DNA from 2 places in the Martelella sp. genome. Region 2 is predicted to be linked to the other one. Evidence: riboswitches for the same ligand, from Rfam matches in the RefSeq annotation. Region 2 holds a riboswitch; the other holds the start of a gene.
What was found. A riboswitch is a leader RNA that binds a small molecule or an ion and turns the genes downstream of it on or off. The one in region 2 is predicted to bind S-adenosylmethionine.

Region 1: linked by a shared signal. The riboswitch ahead of AC5DC2_RS08660 (O-succinylhomoserine sulfhydrylase) and the one ahead of AC5DC2_RS01460 (homoserine O-succinyltransferase) in region 2 are both predicted to bind S-adenosylmethionine.

Annotation. Positions count from the first base shown of each region.
Region 1 is NZ_CFHTCS010000077.1:331-10,870, reverse strand. It holds gene AC5DC2_RS08675 (FMN-binding glutamate synthase family protein) at 1-1,277, shown strand, start outside; gene AC5DC2_RS08670 (APC family permease) at 1,510-3,117, shown strand; gene apaG (Co2+/Mg2+ efflux protein ApaG) at 3,193-3,576, opposite strand; gene AC5DC2_RS08660 (O-succinylhomoserine sulfhydrylase) at 3,651-4,835, opposite strand; SAM riboswitch at 4,870-4,947, opposite strand; gene AC5DC2_RS08655 (2'-deoxycytidine 5'-triphosphate deaminase) at 5,017-6,105, shown strand; gene AC5DC2_RS08650 (alpha-glucosidase) at 6,198-7,877, opposite strand; gene AC5DC2_RS08645 (anthranilate synthase) at 8,275-10,482, shown strand.
Region 2 is NZ_CFHTCS010000007.1:7,577-18,116, reverse strand. It holds gene AC5DC2_RS01480 (heavy metal translocating P-type ATPase) at 1-172, opposite strand, end outside; gene AC5DC2_RS01475 (heavy-metal-associated domain-containing protein) at 212-421, opposite strand; gene AC5DC2_RS01470 (LysE family translocator) at 591-1,223, shown strand; gene AC5DC2_RS01465 (NUDIX domain-containing protein) at 1,238-1,684, shown strand; SAM riboswitch at 1,752-1,829, shown strand; gene AC5DC2_RS01460 (homoserine O-succinyltransferase) at 1,897-2,829, shown strand; gene AC5DC2_RS01455 (aldose epimerase family protein) at 2,897-3,919, shown strand; gene AC5DC2_RS01450 (YdcF family protein) at 3,947-4,744, shown strand; gene irrA (iron response transcriptional regulator IrrA) at 4,748-5,164, opposite strand; gene fabA (3-hydroxyacyl-[acyl-carrier-protein] dehydratase FabA) at 5,469-5,978, shown strand; gene fabB (beta-ketoacyl-ACP synthase I) at 6,036-7,256, shown strand; gene fabI (enoyl-ACP reductase FabI) at 7,264-8,073, shown strand; gene AC5DC2_RS01425 (porin) at 8,545-9,615, shown strand; gene AC5DC2_RS01420 (5-guanidino-2-oxopentanoate decarboxylase) at 9,715-10,540, opposite strand, start outside.

The DNA.
Region 1 (10,540 bases), on a different contig from region 2:
ATTCCGATCCGCATCACTGGATTTCCCATTCCATGGCGCCGGAGCGTAATCCGGATCTCTCACCGCGCATCATGGTCGGCAACGCGCAGGCGTCGAAGCCCTATTCGGCCTCGATCCTCAACATCTCGGCAATGAGTTTCGGCGCGCTTTCGGCCAATGCCGTGAAAGCGATGAACATCGGCGCGCGCGACGGCGGCTTTTATCAGGATACCGGCGAGGGCGGTCTGAGCCGTCATCACCTGGAGCATGGCGGCGATCTCGTCTGGGAGATCGGTTCGGGCTATTTCGGCGCGCGCGACAAGGACGGCCGGTTCGATCCGGAGATGTTCCGCGACAAGGCGGCGAACGACGCGGTGAAGATGACCGAGATCAAGGTCAGCCAGGGCGCCAAGCCCGGGCATGGCGGCATGCTTCTGGGCTCCAAGGTGACGCCCGAAATCGCCGAGGTCCGCGGTGTTCCGGTCTATCAGAACTGTCTGTCGCCGCGCGGCCACTCCGCCTTCTCGACGCCCGCGCAGATGCTGCATTTTGCCGCCACGATGCGCGAGCTCTCCGGCGGCAAGCCGGTCGGGATCAAGTTCTGCGTGGGGCAGCCGCACGAGCCTTTCGCGCTCGTCAAGGCGATGCTCACGACCGGCATCTATCCCGACTTCATCGTCATCGACGGGGCGGAGGGCGGCACGGGCGCCGCGCCGCTGGAACTTGCCGACTGGGTCGGCATGCCGCTCTGGGACGGGCTGGTGCTGATGCGCAACGCCCTCGTCGGCGCGGGCGTGAAGAAACATGTGCGGCTTGCGGCCAGCGGCAAGGTGTTCTCCGGCATGGGGCTTGCCCACAACCTCGCCCTTGGCGCGGACTGGTGCAACGCCGCGCGCGCCTTCATGATGTCCGTCGGCTGCATCCAGGCCCAGCGCTGTCACACCGGCACCTGTCCCACCGGCGTGACCACCCAGGACAAGTGGCGCCAGCGCGCGCTCGTGCCGGAGGAACAGGGGCATCACGCCGCCCGGTTCCACAAGAAGACGCTCGAGGCGCTGGCCGATATCGTCGCCGCCTGCGGCTTTGCCCATCCCCAGGACCTTCAGCCGCACCACATCATGCACCGCGTCGGCTCGCATGATTCCGTGCCGCTCGACAAGCTTCATCCCTTCCTCGCCGAAGGCGTGTTGTCGTCGGATCCGGACTCGACGATCTATGCCGACTGGTGGCGCGCGGCAAGTTCCGACAGTTTCCGTCCCGTGGAGGACCTCGTTCGCATCAGGGCGAATAACGGCTAGGAATGTGTGGTCATTCTTTTATCGCAATGGAGGAGAATTCTCTCTTTCATACGGGTTGATCCGCGCCTTCACGTCAGCGCCAGAAACTGACGGAACGGCGCGCAAAGCGATTGACTTGAAACGGCGTGCGCATGAATACTTAAGATTGTGAGTATATACATTCGCTGCGGTGTGCCAGCAGGGGTGGCCGGCTGCATTCAGTGAAGCGCGTTAAGCTAGGGGAACATAAAAAATGGCAATGCGACGCGAAATCGGCCTGATCGGCCTGACGTTTGTCGCCGTGGGCGGCGTTTTGGGATCGGGATGGCTCTTTGCGCCGCTCGATACGGCCCAACTGGCGGGACCGGCCTCCATTATCTCATGGTTGATCGGGGCAGTGGCGATGCTGCTGATCGCCCTGACCTATGCGGAAAATTCCACGCTCTTTCCGATCGCGGGCGGTATCGCCCGTATTCCGCAGTTCTCCCACGGCCGGCTTCTGGCGCTGGCCATGGGGTGGAGCGCGTGGGTCGGCTACTGCACGACGGCGCCGATCGAGGTGAAGGCCTCGCTCGGCTATGCCTCGTCCTATCTGCCGTGGCTGACCAATGCCACCGGCGGCCTGACCGTCTCGGGCTACATCGCGGCCGCGATCTTCCTTGCCGTGCTCACGGTGGTGAACGTGTTCGGCGTTGCCTGGTTCGCCCGCATCAACACGACGATGACCTGGTTCAAGCTGATCGTGCCGGTGATCTTCATCGTCGTTGTGGTCGCCGCGCGGTTCGAGCCGTCGAACTTCACCGCCGCCGGCGGCTTCGCGCCCTATGGCGTTCCCGGCATCTTCGCCGCCGTTTCGACAGGCGGCGTGGTTTTCGCCTTCATCGGCTTCCGTCACGCCATTGACCTTGCGGGCGAGGTGAAGAACGCGCAGCGGGTGATCCCGCTGGCGCTGATCCTCTCCGTCCTGATCTGCCTTGCGATTTATCTCGGCCTGCAGATCGCCTTTGTCGGCGCCATCGACCCGACCTCGCTTGCCAGCGGCTGGCACACGATCGAATCGAGCCATGAACTCGGTCCGCTCGGCGCGCTTGCCACCTCCATCGGCGTCTTGTGGCTGCTCAGCATGCTGAATGTCGCCGCCGTGATCTCGCCGGCCGGCAGCGGGCTCGTCTCGGTCAGCTCGAATGCCCGCCTGGCGCTTGCCATGTCGAACAACGGCGTGTTCCCGCGCCTGTTCGCCAAGCTGAACGAATACGGCGTGCCGCTCTGGGGCCTGATCCTCAACTATGTGGTGGCGCTTTTGATGCTGATCATCCTGCCCTTCCAGGAAATCCTGGCGCTCAACAGCGCGGCGGTGGTGCTGTCCTTCATCGCCGGTCCGGTGTCCATGGTGGCCTTCCGCTATCTCGCGCCGAATGCCCGCCGTCCCTTCGTGGTGCCCGCGGCCGGCGTCATCGGGGCGCTTGCCTTCATGATCGCGACGCTGATGATCTACTGGTCGGGCTGGAGCACGATCTGGGTTCTGCTTGTGTTGCTGTTCATCGGCGCGGCGCTGTTTTTCCTGCGCCTGGCGGTGATCGGCCGGGAGGATCTGGAACCGATGAGCGCCGCGTGGTTCGGGGTCTACATGGCCGGCGTCGCCATCATCTCCTATCTCGGCGGTTATGGCGGCGGACTCGGCGTCATTCCGCATCCGGTCGATTCGATCGTGGCGGCCCTGTTCTCGCTTGCCGTCTTCCTGATGGCGGTGCGCGGCCGCATTTCGCAGGACATTTTCGATCGCTTCCGCCGCGAACAGCACGATATCGAGCTGCAGGAATATGGCGGCGCCGATGTCGAGGATGTCATGACGCGCGAGTAATCCGGGCGCCTGCCGAATGGGCTTTCATACGCCGCCCTTTTCTTGAGCGGGGAGGGCGGCTTTTTCCCGCCGTCCTCAATGGCGGGAGCGGTCCTCATAGGGGGAATCGAGCGAGAAGGGCGGAATGGCGACCTGCAGCAGGCGGTTGTCGCCGGTGCGGGCCACATAATGGCCGACCATGATGCCGGACGCGGTGTCGAGCGGGGCGGCCGACTGGTAGGAGAACCGTTCGCCGCTGGCCAGTACCGGCTGCTTGCCGGCAACGCCCGGCCCGTTGACGATCTCGACGATCCCGTCGGCATTGGTGATGGTCCAGTGACGGGCGACGATCTGGACATCGACCGCGCCGTGATTGACGATCTCGATGTCATAGGCCCAGACGAACTGGTTCTCCGCCGGAGCGGAATGCTCGTCCAGAAAACGGGTTTCCACCCTGACCTCGATCTCGTCCGTCGTCACGCTTTGCAAAAGCGGGCTCCCACTGGCCTCTCCGCCGGGACCTTTCGCCTCCGGCCGGTCTGCAATTCTGGCGCTTATGCCGGCAGTTTTGCAAGGGCCTGGGCAAAATCGTCGACCAGGTCGTCGGTATCCTCGATGCCGGCGGAAAACCGGATCGTGCCGCCGGAAATGCCGAGCTCGGCGCGCGCCTCGTCGGAGAGGTTCTTGTGCGTCGTCGTCGCCGGATGGGTGATCAGGCTCTTGGCATCGCCGAGATTGTTGGAAATCGAGACGATATCGAGTGCATCCTGCAGCGCAAAGGCCGCATCCTTGCCGCCCTTCAGTTCGAAGGCGATGAGCGACGACCCCGCAGTCATCTGCTTCTTGATGATGTCGGCCTGGGGGTGGTCCGCGCGGCCGGGGTAGATCACGCGGGCGACCTGTTTCTGGTCGGCGAGGAAATCCGCGATCTTTCCGGCGCTTTCCGTCTGCTGGCGAACACGCAGCGGGAAGGTCTCCAGCCCCTTCATCAACAGCCAGGCGTTGAAGGGCGAAAGGGCAGGGCCGGTATGGCGGAAATAGTCCTGCAGTTCCTCCTCGATCCACTTTTTCGACGACAGGATGACGCCGCCGAGGCACCGGCCCTGTCCGTCAATATGCTTGGTCGCCGAATAGACGACGACATCGGCGCCGAGTTCCAGCGGCTTCTGGTAAAGCGCGGTGGCGAACACATTGTCGACGACGAGGCGGGCGCCGGCCTGGTGCGCGAGATCGGCAACGCCGGCGATGTCGACCACTTCCAGCGTCGGATTGGTCGGGCTCTCGATAAAGAACAGCTTTGTGTTCGGACGGATGGCGGCCTCGAAGGCGGCGAGGTCGCGCCCGTCAACGAGCGTGCAGTCGATGCCGTATTTTGGCGCGAGCGTTTCCACGACCCAGCGGCAGGAGCCGAAGAGCGCGCGGCCGGCGACGATATGGTCGCCGGCCTTCAGCTGGCAGAGGATGGCGGCGGAAACGGCAGCCATGCCGGAGGCCGTGGCGCGGGCGTCCTCCGCTCCCTCGAGCGCGCACATGCGCTTTTCGAACATGTCATTGGTGGGGCTGCCGTAGCGGGCATAGATGAAACCGTCGTCCTCGCCCTTGAAACGGGCCTCGGCGGCGGCCGAATTCTCGTAGAGGAAGCCCTGCGTCATGAAGATGCCCTCGGACATCTCGCCATACTGCGACCGCAGGCTTCCTGCATGAACGAGCTTGGTTTGCGGACGCCAGGACTTCTTCATTTTCATCTCTCCAAACAAAAAAACCGGTCGCTAAGGGACCGGTTACCCGGCCTTTTAGCTACTTGTTTAACGTGGCTGCAAGCCGACCGGCCAAATCACCACGGGGATAAGGCGGCATAATCCCTATAAGCGCTTGCGTCAATTCTGAAAGATTGGTTTTGTCGGCCAACAGGAGCAAAACATGTCCAAGACGCCCGGAATCCTGCCCGATCACGCCATTGCCGCACTGCTCGAGCAGAAAAATCTGACCACGACGAAGCCGCTGGATCACGACCAGGTCCAGCCCGCAAGCCTCGACTTGCGCCTTGGCGCAAAAGCCTACCGGGTGCGCGCCAGTTTCCTGCCTGGTCCGCGCCACAGCGTTGCCGACAAGCTTTCGCGGCTTTCCATGCACGAGATCGACCTCTCGCAGGGCGCGGTTCTTGAGACGGGCTGCGTCTATATCGTCGAACTGATGGAGGGGCTCGCCCTGCCGGAGCATCTCTCCGCGTCAACCAACCCGAAAAGCTCGACCGGCAGGCTCGATATCTTCACCCGCGTGATCCCGGATTTCGCGCAGGAGTTCGATGTCATTCCTTCGGGCTATCGGGGACCGCTCTACCTGGAAATCTCGCCGCGCACCTTTCCGGTGATCGTGCGCCAGGGCTCGCGTCTCTCGCAGATCCGCTTTCGCTCCGGGCATTCGGCGCTTGGCGAAGACGCGCTGATGGCGCTGCATCGCGCCGAAACCTTGGTTGCCAGCGACATGCCCAATATTTCCGACGGCGGCATTGCGTTGTCGATCGATCTCGAAGGCGAGGGGCTGGTCGGCTATCGCGGCAAGCACCATACCGGGGTCATCGATGTTGACCGCAAGGCCGGCTACGACATTCTTGATTACTGGGAGCCCATTCAGGGGCGCGGCAAGGGCGAGCTGATCCTCGACCCGGACGAGTTCTATATTCTTGTCTCGCGCGAGGCCGTGCACGTGCCGCCGCTTTTCGCCGCCGAGATGACGCCGTTCGACCCGCTGGTCGGCGAATTCCGCGTCCACTATGCGGGTTTTTTCGATCCGGGCTTCGGCCATGCGGAGGCCGGCGGCAGGGGCGCGCGCGCGGTGCTCGAGGTCAGAAGCCACGAGGTGCCCTTCATCCTGGAACACGGCCAGATCGTCGGCCGCCTGGTTTACGAGCGCATGATGGATCCGCCGACGGCGCTCTACGGTTCCGGTCTCGGCTCGAACTACCAGGCCCAGGGCCTGAAACTGTCGAAACATTTCCGCGCAGGGTGAGAAGGCCCCGGAACGGACGGAACGTCAAGGATTGCGAGGCCGAGAAGGGAGGGCGCCCGGCGGGCGCCGCCGGCATTTTTGTCCGCTCCCCGTCAGGTCGCGGGCTTGAGCACCACTGCCTCCCAGGGCAGAAGCGTCAGCGCGTCATCGGCGATAGCCGCGCCACGGTCCTCCTCGTTGCTGGCGAGGCCGGACGCCCCCTTCAGCGCCGCATGACGCCAGGTCACCGGTTCGCGCGAGAAGTTGATGGCCGTGACCAGACGGGCGTCATCAAGCCTGCGCTCGAAGGCGAAGACCGTCTCGTGATCGGGCGCAAGATCTTCATAGGTGCCGTAGACGAGGGCAGGCATTTCATGGCGCAGCGCAATCAGCCGCCGGTAATGATGGTAGACCGAGCCTTGATCCGCCCGCGCGGCCGCGGCGTTGATCTCCAAATAATTCGGATTGACCGCAAGCCAGGGCTTTTGCGCCGTGGTGAAGCCGGCATTCGTTGAAGCATCCCATTGCATCGGCGTGCGGGCATGGTCGCGGCTCACCCTGTTGAGGTTCTCAAGAAGCTCCCCGGCGCTGACCTTGCCGGTCTCGACATGGTCCTGCCTGAGGCCCCGCACCTCGATATCGTCGAACTGGTCGAGATCGGTGAAGGGATAGTTGACCATGCCGATCTCCTCACCCTGATAGATGAAGGGCGTGCCGCGCATGGTCAGCATCATCGTTGCCAGCGCCTTGGCCGAGAGCACGCGGTACTGCGGGGCGGGATCGCCGAAATGGCTGACGGTGCGCGGCTGGTCGTGATTGCCGAGGAAGACGGTGTTCCAGCCGGTCATGCCGACGGCCTTGTCGAGCCGGTCGAAGGTCGCCTTCATGTCGGTGAGCTTGCGCGGCTTCCAGCGCCAGCCGTCACGATCGAGCATGACGACGGCGAAGTTGAAGATCATGTTGAGTTCGTTGCGGGCCTCGTCGACGAAAAGCGGCGTCTCGGCATCCGAAACGCCGGCAGCCTCGCCAACCGTCATGCAGTCATAATGCGACAGCACTTCGCGGTTCATCTCCTGCAGGTATTCGTGCAGGCGCGGCCCGGAAGCGTAGACGCGGCCCGGATCCTTCATCTCTTCCTCAGTCAGGTTGGGGAAGGCGAAATTCTTCGAGATGAACGGGATCACGTCCATGCGGAAACCCGAGACGCCCTTGTCGAGCCAGAAGCGCATCAGTTCATAGACTTGCGTGCGGACTTTCTCGTTGTCCCAGTTCAGGTCCGGCTGTTTCTTCGCAAAATAATGCAGGTAGTAGTCGCCGGTGGCCGCATCCTTCTCCCAGGCGGAGCCGCCGAAATAGGAGACGAAATTGTTGGGCACGCCCTTCGAGCCGTCGCGCCAGATGTAATAGTCGCGCTTGGCGCTGTCGCGCGAGGACCGGCTTTCGACGAACCATTCATGCTCGTCGCTCGAATGGTTGACCACGAGGTCGATGATCAGCCGCATGCCGCGTTTCTTGATCTCGGCAAGCAGGCGGTCGAAATCGGCCATGGTGCCGAATTCCTTCATGACTTTCCGGTAGTCGCGGATGTCGTAGCCATTGTCGGCGTTCGGGCTGTCGAAATGCGGCGACAGCCAGATGACGTCGATGCCGAGACCGGCGACATGGTCGAGCTTCTCGATGATGCCGGGAATGTCGCCGATGCCGTCGCCATTGGAATCGGCGAAGGAGCGGGGATAGATCTGGTAGGCGACGGCCTCTTTCCACCAGTGTCTGCTTTGCGCGGGCTGCGGCATGTCTGCCTCCCTTGATGCTTGTTTTTCAATGCGTTTCTGATCCCGGATTATGTCCGCGCGGGCGCGAGGGCAAGCGTATACGCATGAAATGGGCTTTTCATCCGTGTGCCTATGAAAAGGCTTGAATGGCAGGATTCGCCGTCGCTTTTCTTGCTGCTTGCCAGTCAGGCCAAGCTGGGGTAGAAAAAGCCCATGATGATCACGACGATGAACATTGCTAACTGGTGGTGGGCTCGCTAAAGGCGGCCACGATCACGCATGTCCGGATGATCTGACGAAGCCGCCCTCAAACCGAGGCGGCTTTTTTCGTATTGTCGCCGCCTTTGCGGGGTTCAACGAATGACATTGCGAAACGCGCGGGACGCCGTTTCGCGACACAAAAGGTGGAGCAGGGACAATGAGCCTTCATGAACGGCCGGATGGCGGGGCAAGCTATGAGACGAAAGGCGGCGTGACGATCACGCGAACCCGCCGTTTCGTGCCCTATGGCGATTCCGTATCGAGCTATATCGACCGGCTGGACGAGCGGCGCGGCGCGGTCTTTTCATCGAACTATGAATATCCGGGCCGCTACACCCGCTGGGACACCGCCGTCATCGATCCGCCGGCCGCCATTTCCTGCAATGGCCGCACCATGTGGATCGAGGCCTTCAACGGACGCGGCGAGGCGCTGCTTTCGCTGATACTGCCGGTCGTCGAGGCGCTGGAACCGGTTGCGATCACCGGCCGCACGCCCCGCCGGATCGATCTTCAGGTGGCGGAACCCGACCGTCAGTTCACCGAGGAGGAGCGCTCGAAGGCGCCGACCGTGTTTACGGTCCTGCGCGCCATCGTTGATCTGTTCCATTCCGACGAGGATGCCAGCCTCGGGTTTTACGGCGCCTTCGGCTACGACCTTGCCTTCCAGTTCGATGCCATCAAGCTTAAGCTCGAGCGTCCCGTCGACCAGCGCGACATGGTTCTGTTCCTGCCCGACGAGGTGTTGATGGTCGACAACCATGCCGCCAAGGCCTGGATCGATCGCTACGATTTTGAAAAGGACGGGATCGCGACGGAGGGCAAGGGCGAGGACATCGCTTCCGAGCCATTCCGCCCCGCAAACAGCCTGCCGCCCCGCAGCGACCACCACAAGGGCGAATATGCCGAACTGGTCGCCAAGGCGAAGGAAAGCTTCGTGCGCGGCGACCTCTTCGAGGTCGTGCCCGGCCAGCAGTTCATGGAACGCTGCACCAGCAAGCCGTCGGCGATCTCGAAACGGCTGAAGGCGACCAACCCGTCGCCCTATTCCTTCTTCATCAATCTCGGCAACCAGGAATATCTGATCGGCGCATCCCCGGAAATGTTCGTGCGCGTCACCGGCCGGCGGATCGAGACCTGCCCGATCTCCGGCACCATCAAGCGCGGCGAGGACCCGATTGCCGACAGCCAGCAGATCCTGAAACTTCTGAATTCACAGAAAGACGAGTCGGAACTGACCATGTGTTCCGATGTCGACCGCAATGACAAGAGCCGGGTCTGCGAGCCCGGTTCGGTCAAGGTCATCGGCCGTCGCCAGATCGAGATGTATTCGCGCCTCATCCATACGGTGGACCATATCGAGGGGCGTCTGCGTCCCGACATGGATGCCTTCGACGCGTTTTTGAGCCACGCCTGGGCCGTGACGGTGACCGGCGCGCCGAAACTCTGGGCCATGCGCTTCATCGAAAACCACGAGAAGAGTCCGCGCGCCTGGTATGGCGGCGCTATCGGCATGGTCGGGTTCAACGGCGACATGAATACCGGGCTGACGCTGCGCACGATCCGCGTCAAGAATGGCACGGCGGAAGTGCGGGCCGGCGCCACGCTGCTTTATGATTCCGATCCCCATGAGGAAGAAGCGGAGACCGAATTGAAGGCTTCAGCCATGCTGGCCGCCATCCGTGAGGCGGATGCGGAAAAACTTGCGCCTGCCACGCGGCCGGTATCGAAAATCGGCGCGGGGCTCAAGATCCTGCTTGTCGACCATGAAGACAGTTTCGTCCACACGCTCGCCAATTATTTCAGGCAGACGGGCGCTGAGGTGGCGACCGTGCGCTCGCCGGTGGCAGACGAAACGTTCGAACGGATCGCGCCGGACCTCGTTGTCCTGTCGCCCGGGCCGGGCATGCCGAAGGACTTCGACTGCAAGACGACGATCAAGAAGGCGCGCAGCCGAAACTTGCCGATCTTCGGCGTCTGCCTCGGCCTGCAGGCGCTGGCGGAGGCCTATGGCGGCACGCTGCGTCAGCTTGCTGTGCCCATGCACGGCAAGCCCTCGCGCATTCGCATCCTTGAGCCGGGCCGGCTTTTCGACGGGCTGCCGAAGGAAATCACCGTCGGCCGCTATCACTCGATCTTTGCCGATGCGGTGCAATTGCCGGCCGATTTCGCCATTTCGGCGGAGACCGATGACGGCATCATCATGGGCATCGAGCATGCGCATGAGCCGGTCGCGGCGGTGCAATTTCACCCCGAATCAATCATGACGCTCGGCGGCGATGCCGGCATGCGCATCATCGAAAATGTGGTGGGCAAGCTGGTCGATCGCTCCGGCGAGGCTTTGGGAGACAAAAAGGCGGCAGGGTGAAGACTGTCTTGCCATTGTCGCGATGAGGAGGTAGCAGATCGACAGGGCCGGGCGGCTG
Region 2 (10,540 bases):
CGGAAAGCGTCACCTCGGCCGTTTCGGTCGCCAGATTGACGGCAACCGCCTCAACGCCTTCAACCTTGCCGACGACCCGCTCGACGCTGCGCACGCAGGATGCGCAGGTCATGCCTGTCACCGGCACGGAGAGGGTTTGCGTCCTGCGGCTGGTAGAGATCGTCTGTTCCATGGGAAACGCCTTCCGGAAGTTGATTGCCCTTTGACAGCCTCAGGCCACGACGTCGTAGCCGGCGTCCTCGATGGCCTCGACGGCCTGATCGCGGGTGGCCGGCGCGGCAAGCTCAAACGAGGCGGAATTGTCGTCCAGCCTGACGGCGACACCGGAAATCCCGTCAATGCTGCCAAGCGCCTTCGTCACCTTCTCGCTGCATTTGGCACAGCCCATGCCTTCGATCTTCAGCGTCAGTTTCTCGGCCATCGTCTTGCTCCTCGGGTTTCTTTGGCTTTGATGCTGATGCAGGAGATAGGGTTTCCAGTCACTGGAAGGTCAAGCCTGCTTTTGCACTTTTCGACGCGCGAGCGGCTTGCCAGCGGCGGCAGGACCTGTCTTTGATGCGAATATTGTGGAGATTTCAGGGGAGAGACACGTGGATTTTCAACTCTGGCTTACCTTCGTGGCGGCATCGACGGCATTGCTTTTTATTCCCGGCCCCACCGTTCTTCTCGTGCTGAGCTATGCGCTCAGCCAGGGGCGACGGGTGGCGCTCGCAACCGCCGCCGGCGTCGCGCTCGGCGATCTCATCGCCATGAGCGCCTCGCTCGCCGGTCTCGGCGCGCTTGTCCTCGCCTCGGCCAAGCTGTTCATCATCCTCAAATGGGTCGGCGCGGCCTATCTTGTCTATCTCGGCATCCGGCTTTTCAGAAGTGCCGGAAAGGGCGAGACCCCGGCCTCCTCTGCCACGCCCCCTCTCGCGGCACAGCGGATTTTCTTTCACGCCATGGCGGTCACCGCCCTGAACCCGAAATCGATTGCCTTCTTCATCGCCTTCGTGCCCCAGTTCATCGTACCGGCGGAACCACTCCTGCCGCAGTTTGCGGTCCTCACGCTCACCTTCGTCGCGTTGGCCGCCATCAATGCCCTGGCCTACGCCCTGATGGCCGACCGGCTGCGGACAAGGCTTTCCTCTGCCGCCGCAACCGTGCTGCTGCCGCGCCTCGGCGGCAGCGCGCTGGTCGCCATGGGGGTGACCACGGCGGCGCTGCAGCGGTCAACGTCCTGAAACAGGCAAGCGCAATGGCGCCGGATGCGGAAAAAGTGCTCATCTATGCACGACGGGACTGCAGGGTACTCGTCTTCGATGAGCCGGACTTCCCGGAGGTTCCGCTTCAGGTGCCCGGCGGAACGCTTGAACATGGGGAAGTCCCGCTTGAGGCAGCAAAACGGGAATTTCACGAGGAGACCGGACTGTTCCTGCACGAAGGCTGGTCAGGGCTTGGCAGTATCGACTATCACTTCAGAAAAAACGGCGCACGGCTATGTCACCGGCGCCACATATTCACCGTTCCCACGCCGGAGGGCGTTCCCGAAAACTGGCTTCACACAGAGAAACACTCTTCCGACGGCGGCGGACCGATCCGCTTTCGACTGTTTTTCCTTGATTGGAAAGAAGCCGCTGCAAGCATTGGACTTGGCATGGAGTTGCCGCTTTCGTGGCCGACGTTAAGAATATTTTTCGCCTGAAGCCGCGGTTCGGCGGTACGTTGCCTTTCGCGCCGAGATTGACGTCCGGCAATTGCGGCGTTATCTAGCTTCTCCTCGTGGTGATTTGGCCGGCCGGCTTGCAGCCACGTAAAACAACTCGCTAAAGGGCCGAAGCGAGCGGAAAATTCCTGCCCATTCGGACCGGCTGCGTGTTGACGTCGGCCGGTTTCTGTTCGGGATTGGAATGAGACATGCCTATCAAGATTCCTGATACGCTGCCCGCCTATGAGACGCTTCTTGCAGAGGGCGTGCGGGTCAAGACGGAAACGGTTGCCGAGCGGCAGGATATCCGCCCGCTCCATTTCGGTCTGCTCAACCTCATGCCGAACAAGATCAAGACCGAGCTGCAATTCGCACGGCTTCTGGGCGCTTCGCCGCTGCAGATCGAGCTTTCGCTGGTGCGCGTCGGCGGGCACAAGGCGAAGAATACGCCGATCGACCATCTCCTCTCTTTCTACCAGACCTGGGACGAGGTGGCGGAGCGCAAGTTCGACGGCTTCATCATCACCGGCGCGCCGGTGGAAACGCTTGATTTCGAGGAAGTCACCTATTGGGATGAGTTGAAGGAGATCCTCGACTGGACCACGACCCATTGCCACTCGACGATGAATATCTGCTGGGGCGCAATGGCGGCGGCCTATCATTTCCACGGCGTGGAGAAGCATCTTCTGAACAAGAAGGCATTCGGGGTCTATCGCCACCGCAACCTGAAGCCCGCTTCCATCTATCTGAACGGCTTTTCCGACGATTTCCAGATTCCGGTGTCGCGCTGGACGGAGGTGCGCCGGGAAGATCTCGAGCGCGCGCCGGGCATGGAACTCTTGATGGATTCCGACGAGGTGGGTCCCTGCCTGGCGCAGGAGAGCTTCGCCAACCGGCTCTACATGTTCAACCATATCGAATATGATTCCGGTTCGCTCGGCGACGAATACCGGCGCGATGTCGACGCCAATGTGCCGGTCGACCTGCCGTTCAACTATTTCCCCGCCGATGACCCGGAACGCACGCCGCTCAACCGCTGGCGCTCCCATGCCCATCTTCTCTTCGGCAACTGGATCAACGAGGTCTACCAGACGACGCCCTATCACCTGGAAGAAATCGGCGACGGACGGTCGGGCGCTTGAAGCGCCCGCCATTCCGGCGCAATATCCGCCCCGCAATGCAACATTCCAGATGCGGAGGATAAAAACAATGGGTGCGCCACAACCGGAAGCCTTCGGCCAGACAAAGGACGGCAAGACCGTCAGCCGGGTCACGATCACAGGCGGCGGACTGACCGCAAAGATCATCAACTGGGGCGCGGTCGTGCAGGATCTGCGCCTTGAGGGCCACGACCATGCGCTGGTCCTCGGCTTCGACAGTTTCGAACCCTATCCGGACCACTCCCCCTATTTCGGCGCCACGCCGGGACGCTCCTCCAACCGGATCGCCAATGGCCGCTTCACGATCGATGGCACGGAATACCAGGTCGACTGCAACGAAAACGGCATCACCAATCTTCACGGCGGCCGCGACGGCATCGGCGTCAGCCTGTGGGAATTCGAGGAGATTGCCGAAGACCGGGTGACGCTGAAGATCCTCGACAGGGACGGGCGCGGCGGCTTTCCCGGAAATTGCGAAATCCGCGCGCATTTCCGGCTGAAGCCGCGCGGCGTGTTCTCGGTCGTCTACGAGGCGACGACAGACAAGCCGACGGTCGCCAATATGTGCAACCACTCCTACTTCAATCTCGGCAACGGCACGGATACGCTGGAACACACGCTGATGATCGCCGCCGACCATTACCTGCCAACGGATGAACGTCAGATCCCGACCGGCGAGATCAGGCCGGTTGCCGGCACGCCCTTCGACTTCCGCAAGCCGCATCCCTTGAAGCGCGAGGACGAGAACGGCCGGCAGGTTCTGTTCGACCACAATTTCTGCCTCTCGCCCGGCCGAACCGAAAAGCGGCCCGTGATCAGCGTCTATGCCCCTTCCTCGAAGGTGACCATGGATGTGCTGACGACCGAGCCCGGTGTTCAGCTCTACACCGCCTTCAAGCTCGACGAGACGCCGGTGGGCCTCAACGGCTTTCCCTACGGGCCGTTCGCCGGCTTCTGCCTGGAAACGCAAGTCTGGCCGGACGCCATCAACCAGGACGGTTTCCCCAATGCCATCCTCCGCCCCGGCGAAACGCTGCGCCAGGAGACCGAATACGTCTTTCGCAAGGGCTGAGATCCGCCGGCACCGAAGGAAGGCTTGATGTTCGTTCTCTCAAAGCTATTCTGGCTCATCGTCCAGCCGCTGGCTTTCGCCTTCCTCGCCATGCTTGCCGCGCTGGTGTGTCTCGCTCTTTCGAAAACCGGCGCGGCGGCGTTTTTCGCCGCGCTCGCCGCGCTGATGCTCGGGGTGACGGGCTTCACCAATCTCGGCGCCGTGCTTCTGGCCGATCTCGAGACCCGCTTTCGGCGTCCGGTTCTTGCCGGGCCGCCGGCCTGCGCCATCGTGCTCGGCGGCGGCATCAACACCGGCGCCTCGGCGCGGCGCGGCGCCTATGTCTTCACCCGGGCGGCGGACCGCTACATCGAGGCGCTGAGGCTGGCCCGGCTCTACCCGGACATGACCATCCTGGTGACCGGCGGCGACAATGCCCTGACGGGCGCCAAAAACGGCGAGGCCGAGCCGGCCGCCCGCTTCTTCGCCGATCACGGCATTTCACCCGAGCGTCTGCTCTATGAACCGGATGCCCGCAACACGGCGGAGAATGCCGCCCATACGTCCGCGCTGTTGAAGGATCACGCCATGGACGGCCCGTGCCTGCTGGTGACATCGGCCTATCACATGCCGCGCGCCTTTGCGCTATTTGAGGCGGCAAGCGTCGAGGTCCAGCCCTGGCCGGCGGACTATCGCACTGATGGTCGGCCGCGTCTTTCCGCAAGCCTCGACCGGCCGATGACCAATGCCGCAATGCTCACCACCGCATTGCGCGAATGGGCCGGACTTGCGGCGGCGCGCCTGCGCGGCCACACGGCAAGGCTCTCGCCCCGACAGGAGGACTGAAGATCAGGATTTCTTCGGGCGAAGGCGAACGACCACGTCGATATGGGAAATTTCCATGCCCTCGGGCGGCGTCGGCAGGCCGTTCAACGCAATGCCGTCGGCGGGCATGTCGATCACCTCGTTCTCGCCTTCGACGAAGAAATGGTGATGGTCCGAGGTATTGGTGTCGAAATAGGTTTTCGCGCCCTCGACGGCGAGAACGCGGATCATGCCGGCATTGGTGAACTGGTGCAGCGTGTTGTAGACGGTTGCCAGAGACACCGGCACGCCGGCATCCTGCGCCTCGCCGTGCAGTTCCTCGACGGTCACGTGGCGGTCACCCTTGGCAAACAGCAGGTCGGCCAGCGCAACGCGCTGGCGCGTCGGCCTCAGGCCGCTTGCGCGAAGCTTTTCCTCCGAAATGCGATGTCCCGCTGTCATATCCACTTTCAGGGCGTCATCTAACAAAATGCAAATATAGCACCGTATAACGACATTGAGAATCGCTTTCAATAGGACGAGGGCTTGCGAGGATTGAAATTAAACTGCAAATAGCCCTCACCAATGCGTTTCGCTCTGGCCGCGGAAGTCGGCTTCCTGTATGGCCTCGGTGAACGGAATGACAGTTGATTTTCGGGTTTTCCGGCCCAACTGGCACAAGGGCGCATTGCTGAGAGCGACATACGCCCTTATCTTGGGCCGGATACCGGAAACCCCTCGCTGAACGAAGGGAAGCAGAGTTTTAATGAGCACAAAACAATCGCATTTCGATTACGAGGACATCATCAAGTGCGCCGAGGGCGAGCTTTTCGGCCCCGGCAATGCGCAGCTTCCGATGCCCCCCATGCTGATGTTCAACCGCATCACCGAGATTTCGGAGGATGGCGGCGCCAACGGCAAGGGTCATGCCCGCGCGGAATTTGACATCACGCCCGACCTCTGGTTTTTCGATTGCCATTTCAAGGGCGACCCCGTCATGCCGGGCTGCCTGGGCCTTGATGCGCTCTGGCAGCTCACCGGATTTTATCTCGGCTGGCTCGGCGAACCCGGAAAGGGCCGCGCCATCTCCACCGGCGAGGTGAAGTTTTCCGGCATGGTCACGCCGAAGAACAAGCTGGTGGAATACGGCGTCGACTTCAAGCGCGTCATGCGCGGACGTCTGGTTCTCGGCATCGCCGATGGCTGGGTGAAGGCCGATGGCGAGGAAATCTACAAGGCCTCCGATCTGAGGGTCGGCCTGTTCAAGGAACAGTAGGGCGCGGCCCGCGCCGCCAGGACCGCCGGGCCCGGAGGAGAAAGAGAAGGATCGAACATGAGACGTGTTGTCGTTACGGGATTGGGAATCGTGTCCTCGATCGGGAACGATGCCGCCGAAGTCACCGCTTCGCTGCGCGAGGCAAAATCAGGCATCTCTTTCTCGCCGGATTTCGCCGAGCACGGGTTCAGATGCCAGGTCTGGGGGCGGCCGACACTCGACCCCACGGACCAGGTCGATCGCCGCGCCATGCGCTTTCTGTCCCAGGGCGGCGCCTGGAACCATGTCGCCATGAAGCAGGCCATTGCCGATTCCGGCCTCGAAGAGGGCGACATCACCAATGAGCGCACCGGCATCGTCATGGGTTCCGGCGGCCCGTCGACCCGCACGATCGTCGAGGCCGCGCTGACGACAGAAAAGAACGGCTCGCCCAAGCGGATCGGCCCGTTCGCCGTGCCGAAGGCCATGTCCTCGACAGCCTCCGCCACGCTCGCCACCTGGTTCAAGATCCATGGCGTCAACTATTCGATCTCGTCTGCCTGCTCGACCTCGGCGCACTGCATCGGCAATGCGGCGGAGCTTATCCAGTGGGGCAAGCAGGACGTGATGTTCGCCGGCGGCCACGAGGACCTCGACTGGACCATGTCCAACCTTTTCGACGCCATGGGCGCGATGACCAGCGACTTCAACGAGGATGCCCCGCGCGCCTCGCGCGCCTATGACGCCGCCCGCGACGGCTTCGTGATTGCCGGCGGCGCGGGCGTCGTCATCCTGGAAGAGCTCGAACACGCCAAGGCCCGCGGCGCCAAGATCTACGGCGAGATCATCGGCTATGGCGCCACTTCCGACGGCTACGATATGGTCGCGCCTTCCGGCGAAGGGGCCGTGCGCTGCATGCGCCAGGCGCTTGCCGATATCGACGGAGAGATCGACTACATCAACACCCACGGAACCTCGACGCCGGTTGGCGACAGCCGCGAGATCGGCGCGATCAAGGACGTCTTCGGCGACAAGATTCCGCACATCCAGTCGACCAAGTCGCTCACCGGCCATTCGCTGGGCGCGGCCGGCGTTCAGGAATCGATCTATTCGCTGCTCATGATGCAGGAGGGCTTTATCGGCGAGAGCGCCCATATCGACCTCCTCGATCCCGAATTCGAGGGCGTGCCGATCGTGCGCGAGCGCATCGACAACGCCCGAATCGACACCGTTCTTTCAAACTCGTTCGGCTTCGGCGGCACGAACGCCACGCTGGTCTTCCGGCGTTACAATGGATAATGTGCAGATGACCGGACTTATGCAGGGCAAACGCGGCCTGATCATGGGCGTTGCCAACAACCACTCGATTGCCTGGGGCATCGCCAAGGCGGTTCACGCCGAAGGCGCCGAGCTCGCATTCACCTATCAGGGCGAGGCGCTCGGGCGACGGGTTCATCCCCTGGCGGCCGAAGTCGACTCGGATTTCGTCGTTCCCTGCGATGTCGAGGATATCAAGAGCGTCGACGCTGTTTTCGATGCGATCAGGCAGCGCTGGGGCAAGCTCGACTTCGTCGTCCACGCCGTCGGCTTTTCCGACAAGAGCGAGTTGAAGGGACTTTACGCCAACACCACGCGGGAGAATTTCGTCCGCACCATGGTGATCTCCTGCTTCTCCTTCACCGAGATCGCCAAGCGCGCGGCAGAACTGATGCCGGACGGCGGCTCGATGCTGACGCTGACCTATGGCGGCTCCACGGCGGTGGTCCCGAACTACAACGTCATGGGCGTGGCCAAGGCCGGGCTCGAGGCCTCGATGCGTTACCTGGCAGGCGACTACGGCCCGCGCGGCATTCGCGTCAACGCCATTTCGGCCGGGCCCGTGCGCACGCTCGCGGGCTCCGGCGTCGGCGATGCCCGACTCGTCTATGCCTGGCAGCAGCGCAATGCGCCGCTCCGGCGCTCGACCACGATCGAGGATGTCGGCGGCTCGGCGCTCTACCTGCTGTCCGACCTTGCCTCCGGCGTCACAGGCGAGATCCATTTCGTCGACAACGGCTACAACATTCTCTCCATGCCGATCCCGGAAATGATGCGCAGGGGCGACCCGGAAACCTGACGGTTTTCTCTCCGCTCGCGAATATGCAACCTAAAATAGATAAAGGCGTGGCCGGATTTCCGGCCGCGCCTTTGTTTTTTGATGCCGGCAACCGACCTCCGGGATAAACCGAAGCGACCGACCCGGAAAATTCCGCACGCCGTTTTTCCGGCTGCGAAGCCTGGCATCCTGCCTTCCATAGTATTAATCAAACGATTGATTTTATTATGATATGCGCCCTGCAGTCTGACGAGGAAGACGGCGAAACGCAGCGAAGACAACCAACGGAAGGCCGATTTTCTCTTTATTTCTCATGGGATTATCGTTGCAGAACGGCAACAGAGGCTTCTTAATCATTCGATTGATTTAGCATTCCACCGAAGGTTTATTGTTCCTGACGGCCTCTGCGGGTTTGATGCGGATGGATGCAACGCAACGAACTGCTTCCAGCCCAGGGCACTGCCCCGTTCAATTCAACGAGGAGTTATCTTCATGAACCTCAAAAGCCTCTTTCTTGGCTCCGCTGCTGCGCTTGCAGCCACAACCGGCGCGCAAGCCGCCGATCCGGTCGTCGTCATCGAACCGGTCCAGAACAACTATGTCGAAGTTTGTGACGCTTTCGGGGCCGGCTACTTCTACATTCCCGGCACCGAGACCTGCCTGAATGTCGGCGGTTACATCCGCTTCCAGGTTGACGCCTCCAACGGCGGCAATGTTCCGGATGCCTGGAACGTCTTCACGCGCGGCCAGCTTGAGATCTCGTCCAAGACCGATTCCGAACTCGGCACGGTCAACGGCATGATCGCGCTCCGCAGCGAAGCCTATTCCAACGACGGGTCGACCAAGACCTACATCGACGAAGCCTATCTCGGCCTCGGCGGCTTCCAGGCCGGTCGTTTCCTGAGTTATTGGGATGAAGGCCTCATCGGCGAAATCGACGACCTCGCCGGCAACACCCGCTTCAACTCGATGCGTTACGTCTTCGCCGGCGAAGGCTTCGTGGCAGGCCTCTCGCTCGACGCGCTCGAAGCCGACATGGTTGGCCTTTCCAATGACGACATGCCGAAGCTCGGCGTTTCCGGTCGCATCGGCTTCCAGGCTGGCGGCGTCGGCGCCAAGTTTGATGTCGGCTACGACACGTACAACGAAGAGGCTTCGCTGCGTCTGATGACGTCGCTGGCGCTCGGCCCGGGCCAGCTGGACCTCGGCGCGAACTACTCCAGCGGCTGGAACGCCTACGCCAACACCTTCGACGATGAGTTCTACGACTACTCGCTGGCAACCCCGACGGCTCTGCCGGGCGTCTATGCCGAATGGGCACTGGCCGCCGGCTACCAGCTCGACGTCACCAACAAGTTCTCGATCACGCCGGCCTACCAGTGGACCTCCGCAAAGGTTCCGGGCGCCGACAACGAAGACTTCTGGTCCGCAGGCGTCCTGTTCGACTACACCATCGTTGACGGCCTGAGCGCCAAGCTCAATGTCGGCTACACCGACCTGCCCGATACCTACTCGAACGACGACTACTGGGCCGGCTGGTTCCGCCTGCAGCGCGACTTCTAATCCAAGTTGCCCGAGAAGAGGCCTCGAAACGGGCCTCTTTTTCTTCGCCCGGAATGCGGCTTATCGCCGGATCCCGGGCTTTTTTTGTGCCCGATGACTTCAGTCGGCGCGAAACTCGACCAGATGGGGTCCACCGCGGGAAGCTGCCTCCGCGACCGCCGCGACAAGCGCATCCTCGCCCGCCGTTGTTGAAAAGCCGAGCCCGTAGGCAGCGGCGATCTTCTCCATGTCGGGCGGCGTCGGCCTCACGCCCTCCGGCGCGATGCCGGCCTCTTCCATATAGGTCTCGATCTCGCGGTAACCGTGATTGTTCCAGACGAGGAAGACGATGTTGGCGTTTTCATCTTTCGCCGTGCCCAGTTCGGCCAGCGAAAACTGCAGGCCGCCGTCGCCGACAACCGCGATGACCGGCCGGTCCGGCTCCGCGATCGCCGCGCCGATGGCGCCGGGCGGCACATAGCCGAGCGCGCCGTAGCCGGTGGCGGAATTGAACCAGCGTTTGGGCGCGGCGGCGTCGAAGTAAAGATTGGCCGCATAGACAAGCTGGGTGGAATCGCCGATGAAGCGCGCGCCGGGAACGGCGTCGCGCAGGCGATGCAGAAGGGTCACTTCGCCCCTGATCTTGTCCGAGAGCGCGTTCCAGGCTGCTTTCCGCGTCTCAGCGGCACGCTCTGCGCCCCTCCCCCGTCGCGCATCGACGCGCATCAGAAGCGTCTCGAGCATTGCGGCGCTGTCACCGACGATTGCCCCGGCGGTTTGCGGACCTGCCGTGACCCGCTCGTGATCAACGTCGATGCGGATGAGTTTCTTCAGAGCCGGGAAACCGCCGTCGACATAGACGTCGTAATCGGTCTGGCCGATTTCCGTTCCCACCGCGATCACGAGATCGCTTGCGGCAATCAGGGCGCGCACCGGTTCAAGGCTT